Regions from separate parts of the Geodermatophilus sp. SYSU D01186 genome, predicted to be linked through region 1. Evidence: riboswitches for the same ligand, from Rfam matches in the RefSeq annotation. Region 1 holds a riboswitch; each other region holds the start of a gene.
What was found. A riboswitch is a leader RNA that binds a small molecule or an ion and turns the genes downstream of it on or off. The one in region 1 is predicted to bind cyclic di-AMP.
Positions count from the first base shown of each region.

Region 1 (5,324 bases):
CATGACGACGACCGAGCGCACGACGCCCCCGCTGCAGGCCGACGAGCGCGAGACCCTGGAGGCCTGGCTGGACTTCTACCGGGCCACCCTCGCGCGGAAGTGCGACGGCCTGACCGACGAGCAGCTGCGCACCGCCGCGGTGCCGCCCTCGGGGCTGACACTGCTGGGCCTGGTGCAGCACATGGCCGAGGTCGAGCGGAACTGGTTCCGCCGGGTCCTGCTCGGCGAGCAGCTGCCGCCGATCCACGATCCGCAGGCCGAGCCCACCGGCCACGACGGCGGGTTCGACCTCGCCGAGGGCGCGTCCTTCGCCACCGCGCGGGCGACGTGGGAGGCCGAGGTCGCCCACGCCCGCGCCAACTGCGCCGGCCGCGACCTCGACGCGACGAGCCCGTTCATGGGCGGGCAGGTCACGCTGCGGTGGATCTACACCCACATGGTCGCCGAGTACGCCCGCCACGCGGGCCACGCCGACCTGCTCCGGGAGTGCATCGACGGGGCGACCGGCGTGTGAGCCGGCGGCGGGACCGCGGTCAGGACCCGCCGAGCAGCCGGCGCACGCAGCGGACCGGCCAGCCGGCCACCCGCACCGGCACGCCCACCACGGCGCGCACCGCGCGGCTCCCGAGCCGCAGCAGGTCGGCGTACTCGGCCGGCCGCGGCCCGCCGGCGGTCGCGGGCCGCCCGGCGGCCGGGCCGGGAGCCGGTGGGTCCTCGGCCGGCGGCGGGGTCGCCGGCACGATCAGGTCGACCGCCGTGCGGCGGCGCGGCCCCCGCAACGACTCGAACGACGGGATCGCCGGCGCGTCCGGCGACTCCTCCTCGGCGGTTCCCGGCCCCTGCAGCCCGGGAACCGAGCCTCTGGACTCGTCCCCCGGCGACCTGGTCGGCATGGCCCCGACCCTAACCGCGTCCCTCCGACGCCGTCGGCCGGTTCCCGGACGGCTCCGGGCGAGCGGGCCGGCGGGCCAGGACCAGGACCGCGACGGCGGCGGGGAGGACCGGCAGCGCCAGCAGCAGCAGCGCACCGGGCCGCTCGCCGCCGGCCGCGGTCACCGTCCCGGCGAGCAGCGGGGCCAGCAGTCCGGCGCAGCCCCACGCGGTGAACACCCGGCCGTAGACGGTGGGGAACGCGCGGGGACCGACCCGGTCCGCCGTCGCCGCGGGGACCAGCGCGGACACCGCCCCGTAGGCCAGCCCGACGGCGGCCGAGGCGGGCAGCACGGTGGCGGGCGCGGCCGACGTGGCCAGTCCGGCGACGGCGGCGGCGGTGACGGCCAGCGCGGTCGCCAGCGCCGGCAGGCGTCCCACGACGTCCGACCACCACCCGGCGGACAGCCGGCCGGCGAGGTTGCCGGCCGCGAGGAGCGAGACGGCCACGCCGGTGGCCCCCGGGCCGAGGCCACGGGCGGCCGCCAGCGGCGCGGCGGTGGCGAAGAGGACGAGTCCGGGAGCCGCGCCGCCGGCGAAGAGCACCCACAGCGCGACGAGCGCCCCGCCCGGGACCGGCTCCGCCCCGCGCGCCCGGCCGCTCCGGGGCACCCGGTCCGCCGGGGCCAGGACGGCGGCGAGCGCGAGCAGCACGGCCGTCGTCCCGGCCAGGACGGCGAGGCACGTGCGCCACCCCGCGGCGGGCAGCGCCGCCGGCGCCACGAGCCCGAGCAGCACCGGCCCGGCCGCGTAGGCCCCCACCACCACGCCGCTGGCGGTGCCGCGCCGCCGCTCGGGGACGCGGGCGGCCAGCGACACGGCGACGCCGTAGCCCAGCCCGTTGGCCGCCCCGAACAGCAGCCCGACGCCCAGCCACGGCAGCTCCGGCCGCTGCGCCGCGGCGGTCAGCCCCAGCCCGGTGCCGGCCAGGACGGCGGCGGCGGCCAGCAGCGCCCGCGGCCCGTACCGCCGCAGGCCGCGGCCCACCCCCAGCAGGCCGACGGTGAAGACCACGACCGCGGCCGCGAACACCCCGGGCCCGCTGCCGGGCGCCGCGCCGGTGTCGGCGCCCACCTGCGGCGCCACCAGGCTCCAGGCGAACAGCGTCCCCACCGCGAGGTCCGCGAGGACGCCGGCGGTGACCAGGCGGAGCGTCAGGGCAGGCCCGGAGGGTCCGTCGTCGGCTGGGGGTCTGGCCACGGTCCTCCCGGGATGACCTCGAGGCACGAGGCGGCCAGGATGGGCCACCCGGCGCCCCGGCAGCCACCCCCGTCGACGGCGCAGGGACGACTCCCGGTGGAGGCGCCGGCGTGCTTGGCTCCCGGCACGGTCCCCGAGGAGGCCCGATGCCCGTCCAGCTGAACCACACCATCGTCGCGGCCCACGACCGGGACGAGTCGGCGCGCTTCCTGACCGACGTCCTCGGCCTCGCGCCGCCGACCACCTACGGCCCGTTCGCCGTCGTCACCCTGGCCAACGGCGTCTCGCTGGACTTCATGGCGGAGGACCCGGTCATCCCGCGGCACTACGCGTTCCTGGTCACCGAGGAGGAGTTCGACCAGATCCTCGGCCGGATCCGCGCCCGCGGCCTCGAGCACTGGGCCGACCCGTTCGCGTCCCGGCCGGGTGAGATCAACACCAACGACGGCGGCCGCGGCGTCTACTGGCCCGACCCGAACGGCCACGTGCTCGAGGCGATCACCCGCCCGTACGGCGGCTGAGGCACCGCCCGGACACTCGCGGCCGCGCGTCTCGCGGCGCGGCGCACCGCCGGTCGGACGCGCGCTGCGCCGGTCCCGCGGAGCCGGCGGTGCACGAGCACACCGGCAACCAGGCCCCCCCCCCCCGATCCCCGGCGACACGCCAGGGCGGCCGTGAGTGACCTCACCGACCCCACCCGCACCTCGCGGCGCGACCAGCGACTTCCCCGCACGGCCCCTCGCTTGTGACCGGCGTTACGGCGACAGTCCACATCACGGGTCGTAGCGTTTTGGCTGCGTTCAGCTAAGAGAACGTGGCACCGGTCCGCCAAACCCTGCCCACCGGCTGCCAACCAGATCCCTCAGGGCAGGGGTGGGGGACCCAACGTTCCCGGCGCGTCCGACGCGCCTCGGGGTGAAGCCGCGCACCGCGGCCGGGCACCGATCGCCCGAACCCGACAGCTCACCTCGCCGGCGGTGATCGGAGACCACACACCCATGGCAAAGCACCGCGCGCCTCGTTACGTCCGCACCAAGAAGGCGCTCTCGAAGGCCCCCGTCGCAGCCGGCGCCACCGTCGTCGGGATGGGCATCCTCAGCACCCCGGCCAACGCCGCCACCACCCACGACTGGACCGGCGTGGCCCAGTGCGAGTCCGGTGGCGACTGGGCCATCAACACCGGCAACGGCTACTACGGCGGCCTGCAGTTCAGCCCGTCGACCTGGGCCGCGTACGGCGGCACCGACTTCGCGCCCCGGGCGGACCTCGCCACCCCCGCCCAGCAGGTCGAGATCGCCGAGCACGTGCTCGCCGGCCAGGGCATCGGCGCCTGGCCGGCCTGCGGCAAGCTGCTGACCGACGGCACCACCGCCGCCGCCACGGCTCCCGCGGCTCCCGCGGCTCCCGCCGCCGCGCCCGCCGCGGCGCCCGCCCCGGAGGGTCCGGCCGCCGACACCGCCGCGCCGTCCGCCGACCACACCGTCCGGCGCGGCGACACCGTGGCCGAGATCGCCGCCGCCCACGGGGAGTCATGGCGGTCGCTCTACGAGCGCAACATCGCGGTCATCGGCGCCGACCCGAACCTGATCTTCCCGGGTCAGGTGCTGCTGACCAGCGGGGCGGCGGCGGCCGCTCCGGCGGCGGCGGCCGCTCCGGCGGTGGCTGCTCCGGCGGCGGCTGCCCCGGCGGCGGCTGCCCCGGCGGCGGCTGCCCCCGTGGACGCCGCGCCGGTGGACGCCGCGCCGGCCAACGTGGCCGCGCCGGCTTCCGCTCCCGACGTGGATCCCGCCCCCGTCGTCACGCCGGAGCCGGCCGCGGCGCCCGCGCCGGAGGTCACCCCGCTGCCCGAGGTCGAGCCGACCCCGGCCGCCGCGGTGATCAGCAACAGCGCCGGCGCCGTCCAGCCCAGCGCGCAGGCCGCCGCCGACGCGCTGGTCACCAACGTGCCCGGCGTCGCCGGCATCACCATCGGCGGGACCCGCGCCAGCGCCGCCGACCCGCACGGCCACCCGTCCGGCCTCGCGCTGGACTACATGGTCGGCTCCGACGCCGCGCTCGGCGACGCGATCGTGGCCTACCACGTCGCCCACTGGGACGAGCTCGGCGTGGAGTACGTGATCTGGCAGCAGCGGATCCTGACCTCGCCGACCGGCGCCTGGAAGGCGATGGCCGACCGTGGCGGCGCGACGGCCAACCACATGGACCACCCGCACGTGAACTACCGGGCCTGACGACCGGCCCGCACCGGGGTTCCCTCCAGCGGCCCCCACCCGATCCCGGGTGGGGGGCCGCTGCCGTCGCGGCTGCCGCACCCGGTCGTCGTCGGCAGACTGGGAGCGTGACTCCCCCGCCGTCCGACGACCCGGCCGCGCGCGGCGTCGTCCGCCTGTTCAACACCGCCGGCGGGCGCACCCTGTGCCTGGCCGGGGACGTCGACGAGGCGGCCGTCGCCGCCTTCCTGCGCCGCTACGGCCGCGAGCCGGTCCGGGTCGAGGTGATCGACGCCGGCTCGGTGACCGGCCTGTCCGCACCCGCCCTGGAGCTGCTCCTCGACCACCTCGACGCCGCCGAGCGGGCCGGGCGGGCGGTGACCGTACGCCGCTCGCCGCCGGTGGACCGGGCCCTCGCCGCCGCCCGCTGACGGCCCCTCGGGACGGCGGACGTGGGTAGCGTTCCGCCGTGACCGTCGAGACCAACTGGGCCGGCAACCACACCTACCGGGCGCAGCGGCTGCACCGGCCGACGACCCTCGAGCAGGTGCAGGAGATCGTCGCCGCCGCCCCGCGCATCCGGGTGCTCGGCTCGCGGCACTCCTTCACCGGCATCGCCGACTCCGCGGAGCTCCTCTCGCTGGAGGCCGTGCACGCCGCGGGCTCCCCGCTCGCCGGGATCGACGTCGACCTGGCCGCCGGCACGGTCACGCTCGGCGGCGGCGTCCGGTACGGCGAACTCGCCGACGTGCTGCGCGACGCCGGTGCCGCGCTGCACAACACGGCGTCCCTCCCGCACATCTCCGTGGCCGGGGCGGTCGCCACGGCCACCCACGGCTCCGGCGTGACCAACGGCAACCTGGCCACCGCCGTCGCGGCGCTGGAGCTGGTCACCTCCGACGGCGAGCTCGTCCGCGCCGCCCGCGGCGACGCGGACTTCGACGGGATGGTGGTCGGGCTCGGCGCCCTCGGCGCGGTCACCGC
Region 1 covers NZ_JBJGYW010000014.1:53,892-59,215, forward strand. The annotation lists gene ACI784_RS12205 (DinB family protein) at 2-514, shown strand; gene ACI784_RS12210 (hypothetical protein) at 534-893, opposite strand; gene ACI784_RS12215 (MFS transporter) at 904-2,130, opposite strand; gene ACI784_RS12220 (VOC family protein) at 2,277-2,651, shown strand; cyclic di-AMP (ydaO/yuaA leader) riboswitch at 2,972-3,122, shown strand; gene ACI784_RS12225 (LysM peptidoglycan-binding domain-containing protein) at 3,129-4,361, shown strand; gene ACI784_RS12230 (hypothetical protein) at 4,469-4,771, shown strand; gene ACI784_RS12235 (FAD-binding protein) at 4,810-5,324, shown strand, end outside.

Region 2 (5,324 bases), on a different contig from region 1:
ATGACGACGACCCGCTTCCCGGCGTGCTCGAGGTCCTCGGGCCAGTGCTGCGGGTGCACGATCCGGCCGGCAAAGCGCTCCTCGCCCGGGAAGCGTGGGCGGTACCCCTCGTCGTAGCGGTAGTAGCCGGAGCAGACCGACAGCCACGAGCAGGTCAGCCGCACGGTCTCGCCGGTGCCGGTGCGCTGCGCGGTCACCGTCCAGCGCGCCTCGTCGGTCGACCACTCGGCCGAGACGACCCGGGTGCCGAACCGGATGTGCCGGTCGACGCCGTGCTCGCGCGCGGTCTCCTGCACGTAGTGGCGGATCGACTCGCCGTCGGCGATGGCCCGCGCCTGCGTCCACGGCTTGAACGAGTAGCCGAGGGTGAACATGTCGGAGTCCGAGCGGACGCCGGGGTAGCGGAACAGGTCCCAGGTACCGCCGATGGCCTCCCGCGCCTCGAGGACGGCGTAGCTGCGGTCGGGGCACTCCCGCTGGAGGTGGCAGGCGGCGCCGATGCCGGAGAGCCCGGCGCCGACGATGAGCACGTCCACGTGCTCGGCGGGTGCGGTCATGTCGTTCCCCCTGGCTCGGCCGGTGACCTGCGCCACGGTAGTCGACACGTCGTCGAGGACGTCAACGACGCGTCGGCTCGTCGGTGCCGTAGATGGTGCGCAGCCAGACGGTGAGCAGGACGTCGATGAGCTCGTCCTCCCCCACGGCCGGCTGCTGGCCGGCGAGGGTGCCCTGGATGACCCGCTCGTTCATCCAGTTCAGCGCCGTGGCGAGGTCGCGCGCCGCCGGCCCGCCCGGCGCCGCACCGCGCGCCCGCTCCTCTTCGATCGCCGCGGCGGTCTCGGCGACGAACCCCTCCATGACCTGGGACCACAGCTCCCGCACCTCGGCGCTGGCGGCCAGCAGCTGGGTGGCGGCCGCGGTGAGGGCCCGGTGTGCGCGGAAGGTGTCGCGGACCGCGACCAGCGCCGCGCGCCAGCTCTCCCGCACGTCGTCGGAGGCGGCGGCCAGGGCGGCGGCGCGCAGCTCCCGGGCCTCGGCGACCACGCGGTCCAGCAGCGCCAGGACGACGGCCTCCTTGGAGGCGAAGTAGAAGTAGAAGGTGGGCCGGGAGATGCCGGCACCGCGGGCGAGGTCGTCGACGGAGATCTCCGCCGGCGACCGCTGCGCCAGCAGCGCCTCGGCGGTGGCGAGGATCGCCCGCTCCCGGTCGTCACCGGAGGGACGGCGGGCGCGGCGGCCACGGTCGGGTGCCACGCTGCTCACGGCAGCCGCCAGACCGTCGTCCGCCGCAGGCCCGGACCCTCGGTCTCCGGGATCTCGTAGACCGCGGCGGCGGCCAGCCGGTCGTGCGGCAGGTAGGGCCGCCCCGGATCACCCACGTACACCTCGACCCCGCGGGCGCGGGCACGGTCGAGGAACGGCAGCACCCGTTCGGTCATCTCCCGGTCGTAGCAGACGTCCCCGGCCAGGACGACGTCGATGCCGGGCAGCTCGCGGCCGAGGACGTCACCGATCACGCTCACGCCGTCGATTCCGTTGAGGCCGGCGTTGACGCCGACCGCGGTGCGGCTGAACTCGTCGACGTCACTGGCCAGCACCCACCGGGCACCGGCCAGCCGGGCGGCGAGGGCGACCAGGCCGCTGCCGGCGCCGAGGTCGAGCACCGTCCGTCCAGCGACCACCTCGGGCCGGTCCAGGACGAAGCGGGCCAGCGCCTGGCCGCCCGGCCACGCCGCCGCCCAGAACGGCGGCGCCTCCCCGGCGCCACCGTCCTCGGTCTCCATCGCCTCCCACAGGGCGACGACGTCCTCGGCCACGTGCAGCCGCACCTCCGGGACCGACGACGGCCGCCGGACCTGGGTGTGGGCACGGACGAAACCGGACGGGACGACCCTCACCGCCCGACCGTCCCACACCCGGTCCCGAGACGGCTCGAGGGGCCGCCCCTGTCAGGAGCGGCCCCTCGAACGGGTGCCCGGTGCGGGACCGGGGCGGCGATCAGTACCAGTTGTGGGCCTGCGAGTGCGCCCACGCGCCACAGGGGCTGCCGTACCGGTTCTCGATGTAGATGAGCCCGGCGTCGATCTGGCGGTAGCCGTCGGAGGTCTTCGCGATGCCGGTGCCGGCCCAGGTGGAGTTCAGGAACTGCGGGATGCCGTAGGCGGTGCTGGTGGGGTTCTGCGCGTTGGGGTTCCAGCCGCTCTCCTTGCCCCACAGGTTCTCCAGGCAGCTGAACTGCTGGGCGCTGCCGACCTTGGACATCGCGTACTCCTTGAAGGAGCCGCGGGGAGCCGCGGCGGCCGCGGGCGCCGGGGCGGCGGCAGGAGCGGCAGCGGCCGCGGCCGCGGCCTGCGCAGCGGCAGCGGCCTCACGCTCGGCGGCCTCGCGGGCGGCCTGCTCGGCGGCGGCGGCCTCCGCGGCGGCGCGCTCGGCGGCCTCGCGCTCGGCGGCCTGGCGGTCGAGCTCGGCCTGGTCGGCCGCGGCCTGCGCCTGGGCGGCGCTGGCCTCGGCGGCCTGGCGCTCGCTGCGGGAGGCGGCGAGGTGCTGCAGCGGGGCCAGGTCGGCGGCCTCCGGGGTCGCCGCGGCCGCGGCGTCGGCGGTGATGCCGAGCTGCTCGGCCACGCTGACCGACTCGGTCCGGGTGGCGGTGGCCTCGGCGTCGGGCGCGCCGCTGGCCAGGACGTTGACCACGATCGCGCCGGCCGCGGCGGCGGCCAGGAAGAACGCGGGACGGCGGCCCTTGGCCGGCAGGCCGAAGCCGCGGCGGGAGGTGGTCTGGGGGGTGGCGGCGTCGGCGGCGGGGGTGGTGGCGGCGTCGACGGCGGGGAACTGCACGGTGCGGTCGTTCATCGAGTGGGGTGCTCCGGGGCGCGAGGGCGCCCGCGGGCCTGCCGACTCGTACGGAGGGCAGCCCGGGACGCGAGGGTCTACGGGAGGGGTCCGGCGGCGGTCAGTGACGCGCGCGGCCGGTCAACGGCGAGGCGGGATCAGCGGACCGAGGAAGAGGCGCGAGGTGCGCGTGGCCCGGGATCCCTGCGAGCCGGGAGGGCCCGTGGGCGAGGCATGCGGATGCTCTCCGTTCCTTCCATGGCCGCCTACCGAGTTAGCTGACGGGTTCGGGCGGGAAGGTGCCCTACCTGCTCGAGAGCAGGACTCACCCCAGTGCTTCGATGGGTCCCCGGCTCACGTCCGCGGGAGGCGGACACGACTCGGCGGCGTCCGGCCAGGCTCCCCGGATGGGGAAGCACGACCGACCGGACCCACTCACCGTACGGGCCGTTATCGTCCTGTGACAATCCCGTGGGCCCCATCCGTCACGTGACCCTCGTCGCGGGAGAGTTCTCGGCGGATCCGGAATACGCCCGGGGCGGCGCTGTTGCACGCAGCAGTAGTTGCGCTCTCAACCACTTGGAGCACGAGATGCAGTTCGGGATCTTCTCGGTCAGCGACCTCACGACCGACCCCACGACCGGCCGCACGCCCAGCGAGGCGGAGCGGATCCAGGCGGTCGTGGCCATCGCGAAGAAGGCCGAGGAGGTCGGGCTCGACGTCTTCGCCCTCGGCGAGCACCACAACCCGCCGTTCTTCTCGTCCTCCCCCACCACCACGCTGGCCTACATCGCCGCGCAGACCCCGACGCTGCAGCTGTCGACGGCGACCACGCTGATCACCACCAACGACCCGGTGAAGATCGCCGAGGACTACGCGATGCTGCAGCACCTGGCCGGCGGCCGCGTGGACCTGATGATGGGCCGCGGCAACACCGGCCCGGTCTACCCCTGGTTCGGCAAGGACATCCGTGACGGCATCCCGCTGGCCGTGGAGAACTACGCGCTGCTGCGCAAGCTGTGGGACACCGACGTCGTCAACTGGTCGGGGCAGTACCGCACCCCGCTGCAGGGCTTCACCTCGACCCCGCGGCCGCTGGACGGCGTCGCGCCGTTCGTGTGGCACGGCTCCATCCGCTCGCCGCAGATCGCCGAGCAGGCCGCCTACTACGGCGACGGCTTCTTCCACAACCACATCTTCTGGCCGCCGCAGCACACCCAGCGGATGGTCGAGTTCTACCGCCAGCGCTACGAGCACCACGGCCACGGCTCGGCCGACCAGGCGATCGTCGGCCTCGGCGGGCAGGTCTTCATGCGCAGGAACAGCCAGGACGCCGTCCGGGAGTTCCGGCCCTACTTCGACAACGCCCCGGTCTACGGGCACGGCCCGTCGCTGGAGGACTTCAGCCGTGAGACGCCGCTGACCGTCGGCTCCCCGCAGCAGGTCGTCGAGCGCACCCTCGGCTTCCGGGACTACGTCGGCGACTACCAGCGGCAGCTGTTCCTCATCGACCACGCCGGCCTGCCGCTGAAGACGGTGCTGGAGCAGCTGGACATCCTCGGCGAGGAGGTCGTGCCCGTCCTGCGCCGCGAGTTCGCCGCGCTGAAGCCCGCGCACGTGCCCGACGCCCCGACCCACGCCTCCCGGGTCGCCGCCCGCGGCGGGGCGAAGGACGCGACCGTCCACGCGGCCGCCGACAGTGTCACGGGGCAGGCGCGCGAGGAGGCCGAGGAGGTGGAGGTCCGATGAGCACCCGCACCCTCGCCGTCGTCAGCGCCGGGCTGTCGACCCCGTCGTCCACCCGGCTGCTGGCCGACCGGCTCACCGCCGCCACCGTCGACGCCCTCCGGGCGCGCGGTGAGGACGCCACGGTCGAGGTGGTGGAGCTGCGCACCCACGCCCGCGACCTGGCCGACCACCTGGTCACCGGGTTCGCGAACGAGTCGCTGCAGGCGGCGATCGACACCGTCGTCGGCGCCGACGGGCTGATCGCGGTGACGCCGGTGTTCTCGGGCTCCTACAGCGGCCTGTTCAAGACGTTCTTCGACGTCATCGACAAGGAGTCGCTGACCGGGAAGCCGGTGCTGCTGGGGGCCACCGCCGGCACCGCGCGGCACTCGCTGGTCATCGAGCACGCGCTGCGCCCGCTGTTCGCCTACCTGCGCGCGATCGCCGTCCCGACCGGCGTCTTCGCCGCCCCGGAGGACTGGGGCGGCGGCGAGGGCGTCGACCGCGCGCTGGCCGCCCGGGTCGAGCGCGCCGCCGGCGAGCTGGCCGACCTCGTGGCCGGCCGGCCGGCGTCGGCCCGCCCGGCCGACCCGTTCGCCGACTTCACGCCGTTCGACGAACTGCTCCGCGACAGCTGACCGCGGACGACGGCGCCGGGAGACCTCCCGGCGCCGTCGGGTCGGGTCAGGTGGTGCCGCGGGTGTCCGTCCGCCGGTCGGCGCCGCGCTCGGTGGTCTGCCGTGCGACGGGCACGCCCTCCGGTGCGG
Region 2 covers NZ_JBJGYW010000019.1:27,066-32,389, forward strand. The annotation lists gene ACI784_RS15070 (flavin-containing monooxygenase) at 1-557, opposite strand, end outside; gene ACI784_RS15075 (TetR/AcrR family transcriptional regulator) at 619-1,254, opposite strand; gene ACI784_RS15080 (class I SAM-dependent methyltransferase) at 1,260-1,898, opposite strand; gene ACI784_RS15085 (aggregation-promoting factor C-terminal-like domain-containing protein) at 1,999-2,850, opposite strand; cyclic di-AMP (ydaO/yuaA leader) riboswitch at 3,078-3,225, opposite strand; gene ACI784_RS15090 (LLM class flavin-dependent oxidoreductase) at 3,421-4,578, shown strand; gene ACI784_RS15095 (FMN reductase) at 4,575-5,195, shown strand; gene ACI784_RS15100 (AmiS/UreI family transporter) at 5,242-5,324, opposite strand, start outside.
Region 2: another riboswitch for cyclic di-AMP. It lies ahead of ACI784_RS15085 (aggregation-promoting factor C-terminal-like domain-containing protein); the one in region 1 lies ahead of ACI784_RS12225 (LysM peptidoglycan-binding domain-containing protein).

Region 3 (5,324 bases), on a different contig from region 1:
CAGGCGGAGGCGGTGGACCTCGACCGGCCCTCCCGGCTGCCCGGGTGGCGGGCGCACGAGATCTGCGTCCACCTCGGCTGCTGGGACGACCACACGGCGCTGGCCGACCTGGTCGCCTCCGCGCGGGCCGGGGGCGCGGGGACACCGCCGGAGGTCGACGCGACCAACGCCCGGGTCACCGCCGCCCACCGGGACGCGACGCGGGAGGAGGTGCTGGCCGCGCTGCGGCGCAACCGCGACGCCACCGCCCGATACCTCGCCGATGGGCCCGTCGAGCTGGACACCGCACCGGCGGTCGCGGTCGTGGGCACCCTGCCCCTGCTCAGCGTCGTACTGGGCCAGGCGTACGAGCTGGCCGTGCACGGGCTGGACCTCACAGCGTGCGGCGCCCCGCCGGTGCCGGAGCCGGTCCTGCAGGCGGGCCTGGCGGCCCTCGCGGACGTGACCGGCGCCCTGTCCGCGTCCGTCGGCATCACCGGCGGCGCCACCCTGGCGACGCCGGAGGGCGGCTGGGCCTTCGCCGCCGACCCGGCGGGCTGGACCGTGCGGCGGGTGGCCCCGGGAGCACCGCAGGGCACCGCCGTGGAGGCGCCGGCGGACCTGCTGCTCGAGGCGGCCTCCGGTCGGGTCAACCCGGTCGCGGCGCTGGCCCGGCGGCGGCTGCGGGTGCACGAGCTCGGCGGGCTGCTCGCGCTGGCCCCGGTCGTCCAGGTCGCGCCGGGCATCCCCGGCGGGCCGATCCTGCAGCTGGCCGCGCAGACCCTCGGCGGCGTCGGCGGCCTGCTCGGGCGGCTGCGCGGCCGCCGCTGAACGCACGGCGGCCCGCGGCCGCCGGAGCACCGGGGGCCGCGGGCCGTCCGCGTCAGGTCAGGTCGAGGTCAGCACCCGCCACCGAGGGCGATGCCGTGCTGCGCCAGCCAGGGCATCGGGTTGACCCGGTTGGCGTAGAGGCCGCCCTGGTGCACCTCGAAGTGCAGGTGCGGCCCGGTGGACTGGCCACGGTTGCCGACCTCGGCGATCTGCTGGCCCGCGGTCACCACCTGGCCCGCGGTGACGGAGAACTGGTTCACGTGGCCGTAGAGGGTGATCTGACCGTCGGCGTGCTGCACGTACACGGCCAGGCCGAAGCCGCTGGCCGGCCCCGCCTGGAGGACGACGCCGTCCTCCGGCACGTAGATCGGGGTGCCGATGGGGGCGGCGATGTCGATGCCCTGGTGCATCGTGCCCCAGCGGGCGCCGTAGCAGGAGGTGAGCCGGCCGGCGGTCGGCATGCCGGTCGTGCCCTGCGCCCGGGCGTCGAGCCGGGCGTTGAAGGCGGCGGCGGGGTCGGCCGCGCCCTGCGCGGCGAGCAGGCGCTCGCCGGCGGCGCGGTACTGCTCGTCGAGAGCGGCCTTCTGCGCCGCGACGGCGTCGTACTCGGACTGCGCCTCGGCGAGGTGAGCGGTGGCGGCCGCCTCGGCCTCGTCGGCGGCGCGGGCGGCCTCGTCGAGCCGGGTCACCGCGGCCCGGGCGGCCCGGTCGGCCTCCTCGACCCGCTGCTCGACGGCGAGGAAGTCGGTCAGCCGCGCGGCGCGCTGGGCGCCGAGGACGTCCATCGTCGCCGCCTGCTGCAGCAACTCGGTGGGGCTCTCGGCGTCGAGGATGAGCTCGATGTCGCCGTAGCGGTTGTCGGCCCCCATGTAGGCCTCCCGCCCCAGGGTGGCGACGTCCTCCTCGGCGGCGGCGACGTCGGCCTGGGCGGTGGCCAGCTCGGCGGCGGTGGCATCGGCCTCAGCCTGGGCGGTGGCCAGCTCCGCGCGGGCGACGAGAGCGGCGTCGGCGGCGGCCTCGGCCTCGACGGTCATCCGCTGCAGCTTCTCCTCGGCGGCGGTGACCAACTGCTCGATGCGGGCGACCTCGGCGGCCAGGCTCTCCTGCTCGGAGGTGCCGGAGACGGTGGGGGCGGCGAGCGCGGCCGGGGTGCCGGCCAGCAGCCCGCCGACCACGGCGGCGACGACGAGCGCCCGGCGAGGCGCACGCAGCAGCCGGCGGGCCGGCGCTCCGCGCGCAGGCAGGGTCATCAGGTGGTGCAGGGTCGCCAAGGCGACGGTTCTCCCATCCTCGCGACCGCCTACCGAGTTAGCTGACGGGTTCGGGCCGGACGGCGCCCTACCCGCCTGCGTCCCCCTACGCAGGCAGGACTCACCCCAGTGGAACGGTGGGTCCCCGGTCCGTCTCGGCCCCCGGAGGGAGGCGTCGGCGGTTCGGCGGGGCCAGGCCGGTGCCCTCGTGTGTCGAGGAGCGGAACCCGGCGAGGCCGTCGGGAAAACTACCTTGAGTGACCCCCCGCGGTCACGATCGAGTAACACCTCCGGCGCGCCTCGTTGCCCGAAGGAGTGACATCCCGCTACGAGGCGTGAGTACGCGACCCCGGAGAGCTGATCTTCAGGACCGCTCCACCGCTCGCGCGACTCCCGCGGTGACCTGCGAGGACGGCCCGGGCCGCGCGGTGGGCCGCAGGCGGCCGCGGCCACGTCCCGGGCACCGGGCCGCCGCCGCTGAGATGTCGCGCACAGTTCCCCCGAAACCGCCCGGCGGGCTCACCCTCACGGCCCCGTCGGCGGCCGGCCGCCATCTGGCAGGCTGGAGCACACCGGGGCGGTAGCTCAGCCGGTCAGAGCATGGGACTCATAATCCCTGGGTCGTGGGTTCGAGCCCCACCCGCCCCACCGATCGGGCCCGCAGGCCGGGGCCTCGGTCCTGCGGGCCTCGTCCCGGTCCCGGCTCGGCTCCCCCGCGGAGCGACCCGCGATGGCCCAGGTGCTATGCCGTCACGTTCGTCCACACGGTGCCGATGTTCTCCTCCCCACCACCGTGAGTCGTCGCGAGCAGGCAAGCGCTCAGCGAGGTCCCCGACGCGGTGAAGGAGAAGGGCTGGCTCACGTCGCTCTCGGCGCCCAGGTGCACCGCCATGGTGAACGGCCTGGACGTGCCCTCCTCCAGGAGGAAGAGGCCCTCACCTCGGTTCAGCCGGTCTGCTGCGTCCCGTGAGGTCACGGTCGCGTTGCCTGACACCTCTTCCCCCGGCTCGAACGTGGCGACGGTGAGCGTCTTCGGACACGTCGTGGTGACGACAGGCACCGTGCCGGCCAGGGCCGCAGGCGCGAGTACGACCCCGATCACCGTCGATGCCGCGACCGCCGGAACTGCCATGCGACGTCTTCTCACAGCCATCGCCCCTCAGCGTTGTAGCGATCGTCACCCGATGGCCGGCCTCGATCCCCTCTCTCGCTCGCGACGGCACAGCTCGCGGGCGACAGGACGGGGACCGTCCTAGCACCGGTCCGGCACGGCTGTCCAGCTGGCCGTACGCGGCGCGCGCCATCCGTGAACACCCAGGTGGCGGACACACGGACCGCCAGTTCGAGCCGCACCCGCCCCACCGGTCCCCATCCGAGGCGCCGCCATGCTCATGCAGCCCTGAGCCCGTCCGCGACCAGCAGGGTGCCGATGACGAGCAACAGCGTGATCAGCACCGCGTCGGTGCACCTGTCGGTCCGCACCATCACGGCACAGGTCACCTCCATCTACCGCAAGCTCGGCACCTCCTCCCCCAACCAGGCCGTCGACCGCGTCCGCGGCCGGCCCCGGGCAGGCGGCTCGGCGGCCGCCCGGAGCCTCCCCCGCCGGCTGACGGCGAGAGCCGGCGGCGACCCCGGAGTGGCCCGGCCGGGTCCTCGCCGCGGCGGGTCGTCCTCGAGGGGTGAGGACCGGCCGGCCGAACGAGCAGATCCTCCAGTCACCCACCAGGGCCATGCCCCGGCCGACACAGGGAGGTGCGGCGTGACACAACAGGTGACCGCAGAGGCCCGCGAAGCCGTCGACGAGCTCGGACCGGTCGACTGGATCGTCGTCGAGTTCCCCGGGAGCAGGTTCAACGGAGAGATCGCCCCCGCCCTCGCCGAGCTGGTCGACCGCGGCACGGTCCGGGTCCTGGACCTGCTGCTCATCCGGAAGGACGACGACGGGACGCTCGACTTCTTCGAGCTCGGCGACGTCGACGAGTCCGACGTCGGCGCCCTGCGGGCCTACGAGGGCGAGCTCGCGATGCTGCTCAGCGAGCAGGACGTCCTGGCCGTCGCAGCGGCCATCGAGCCGGGGAGCACCGCGGCGCTGCTGGTCTGGGAGAACACCTGGGCGGCCCCGTTCGCCTCGGCCGTCCGGCACGCCGGCGGCCAGCTGGTGGCCAGCGGCCGCATCCCGGTCCAGGCCATGCTCGCCGCGCTCGACGAGGACGACGCGAGACAGGAGGACTGACATGCCACTGGCAGCCAGGAGGATGCGCCGGGCCGCGGTCATCGGCCCCGCCCCGGTCGCCCGCACCGCTGTGACCGTCGGGACCGCCGCGGTCGTCGCCCACGGAGTGGCGCGGCGCACCGACCGCCGGGAGGACCGGCGAGAGGACCGGCGAGAGGACCGACGCTACCGACGTCGCTGACCGCTTCGCCGGCAGCGCACCCCGCCTCAGCCGCGACAGATGCGCCCTCCGGTCCGGCCGGGTGCTGCGCCGCGTCGGAGGCGCCTCGGGTCGCCCCGAGCACTCTCCTGCGGAGGCCACGTGGCCCGGAGGGGGCAGCATGCTGTTCTTCGGGCTGAACACCTGGGTGCTGGCGGCTCTGCTCGGTCTGGTCATGATCGGCACGACGCTCGGCGGGCTGTTCATCGGCCAGCGGATGGGCCGTTCCTCGGACAGGTTCCGAGAGCCGCTCGGGGTGCTGCAAGGGGCGCTCATCGGCTTCATGGGCCTGCTCCTCGCCTTCGGCCTCAGCCTCGCCCTGGGACGGTACGAGACCCGCAGGGCCGACACCGTCGACGAGGCCAACGCCATCGGTACGACCTACCTGCGCGCGCAGACCCTTCCCGAGCCGATGCGCACCGAGACGCTCGACGTGCTGCGGCGGTACACCCGGACCAGCATCGAGATCGCCGACTCGGTGCCGGGAAGCCCCGCCCAGCAGGCGGCACTGTCAGCGAGTGAGCGCGACCAGCGCCGGCTCTGGTCGCTGGCCGGAGACGCTCTCGAGCGAGAACCGGTCGCCAGTGCCCCCCGTCTGTACGTCGAGTCGCTCAACGAGATGTTCGACGCGCAGTCCACCCGTGTGTACGCACTGACGAACCGTGTGCCGACGGCCGTGCTCGTCGTGGAGGTCGTCGGGGCTGCCGTGGCTCTCGGCGCGCTGGCCCTGCACCTCGCCCTGCACCTGTCCTCCATCCGGCGCGGTCTGGCCACGACGGTGGTCGCGGCCCTGCTCGTCACGGTCCTGCTCGTGGTGACCTTCGACCTC
Region 3 covers NZ_JBJGYW010000010.1:51,701-57,024, forward strand. The annotation lists gene ACI784_RS09690 (maleylpyruvate isomerase N-terminal domain-containing protein) at 1-810, shown strand, start outside; gene ACI784_RS09695 (M23 family metallopeptidase) at 879-2,060, opposite strand; cyclic di-AMP (ydaO/yuaA leader) riboswitch at 2,093-2,231, opposite strand; tRNA gene ACI784_RS09700 (tRNA-Ile) at 2,635-2,708, shown strand; gene ACI784_RS09705 (hypothetical protein) at 2,803-3,192, opposite strand; gene ACI784_RS09710 (DUF6325 family protein) at 3,823-4,296, shown strand; gene ACI784_RS09715 (bestrophin-like domain) at 4,617-5,324, shown strand, end outside.
Region 3: another riboswitch for cyclic di-AMP. It lies ahead of ACI784_RS09695 (M23 family metallopeptidase); the one in region 1 lies ahead of ACI784_RS12225 (LysM peptidoglycan-binding domain-containing protein).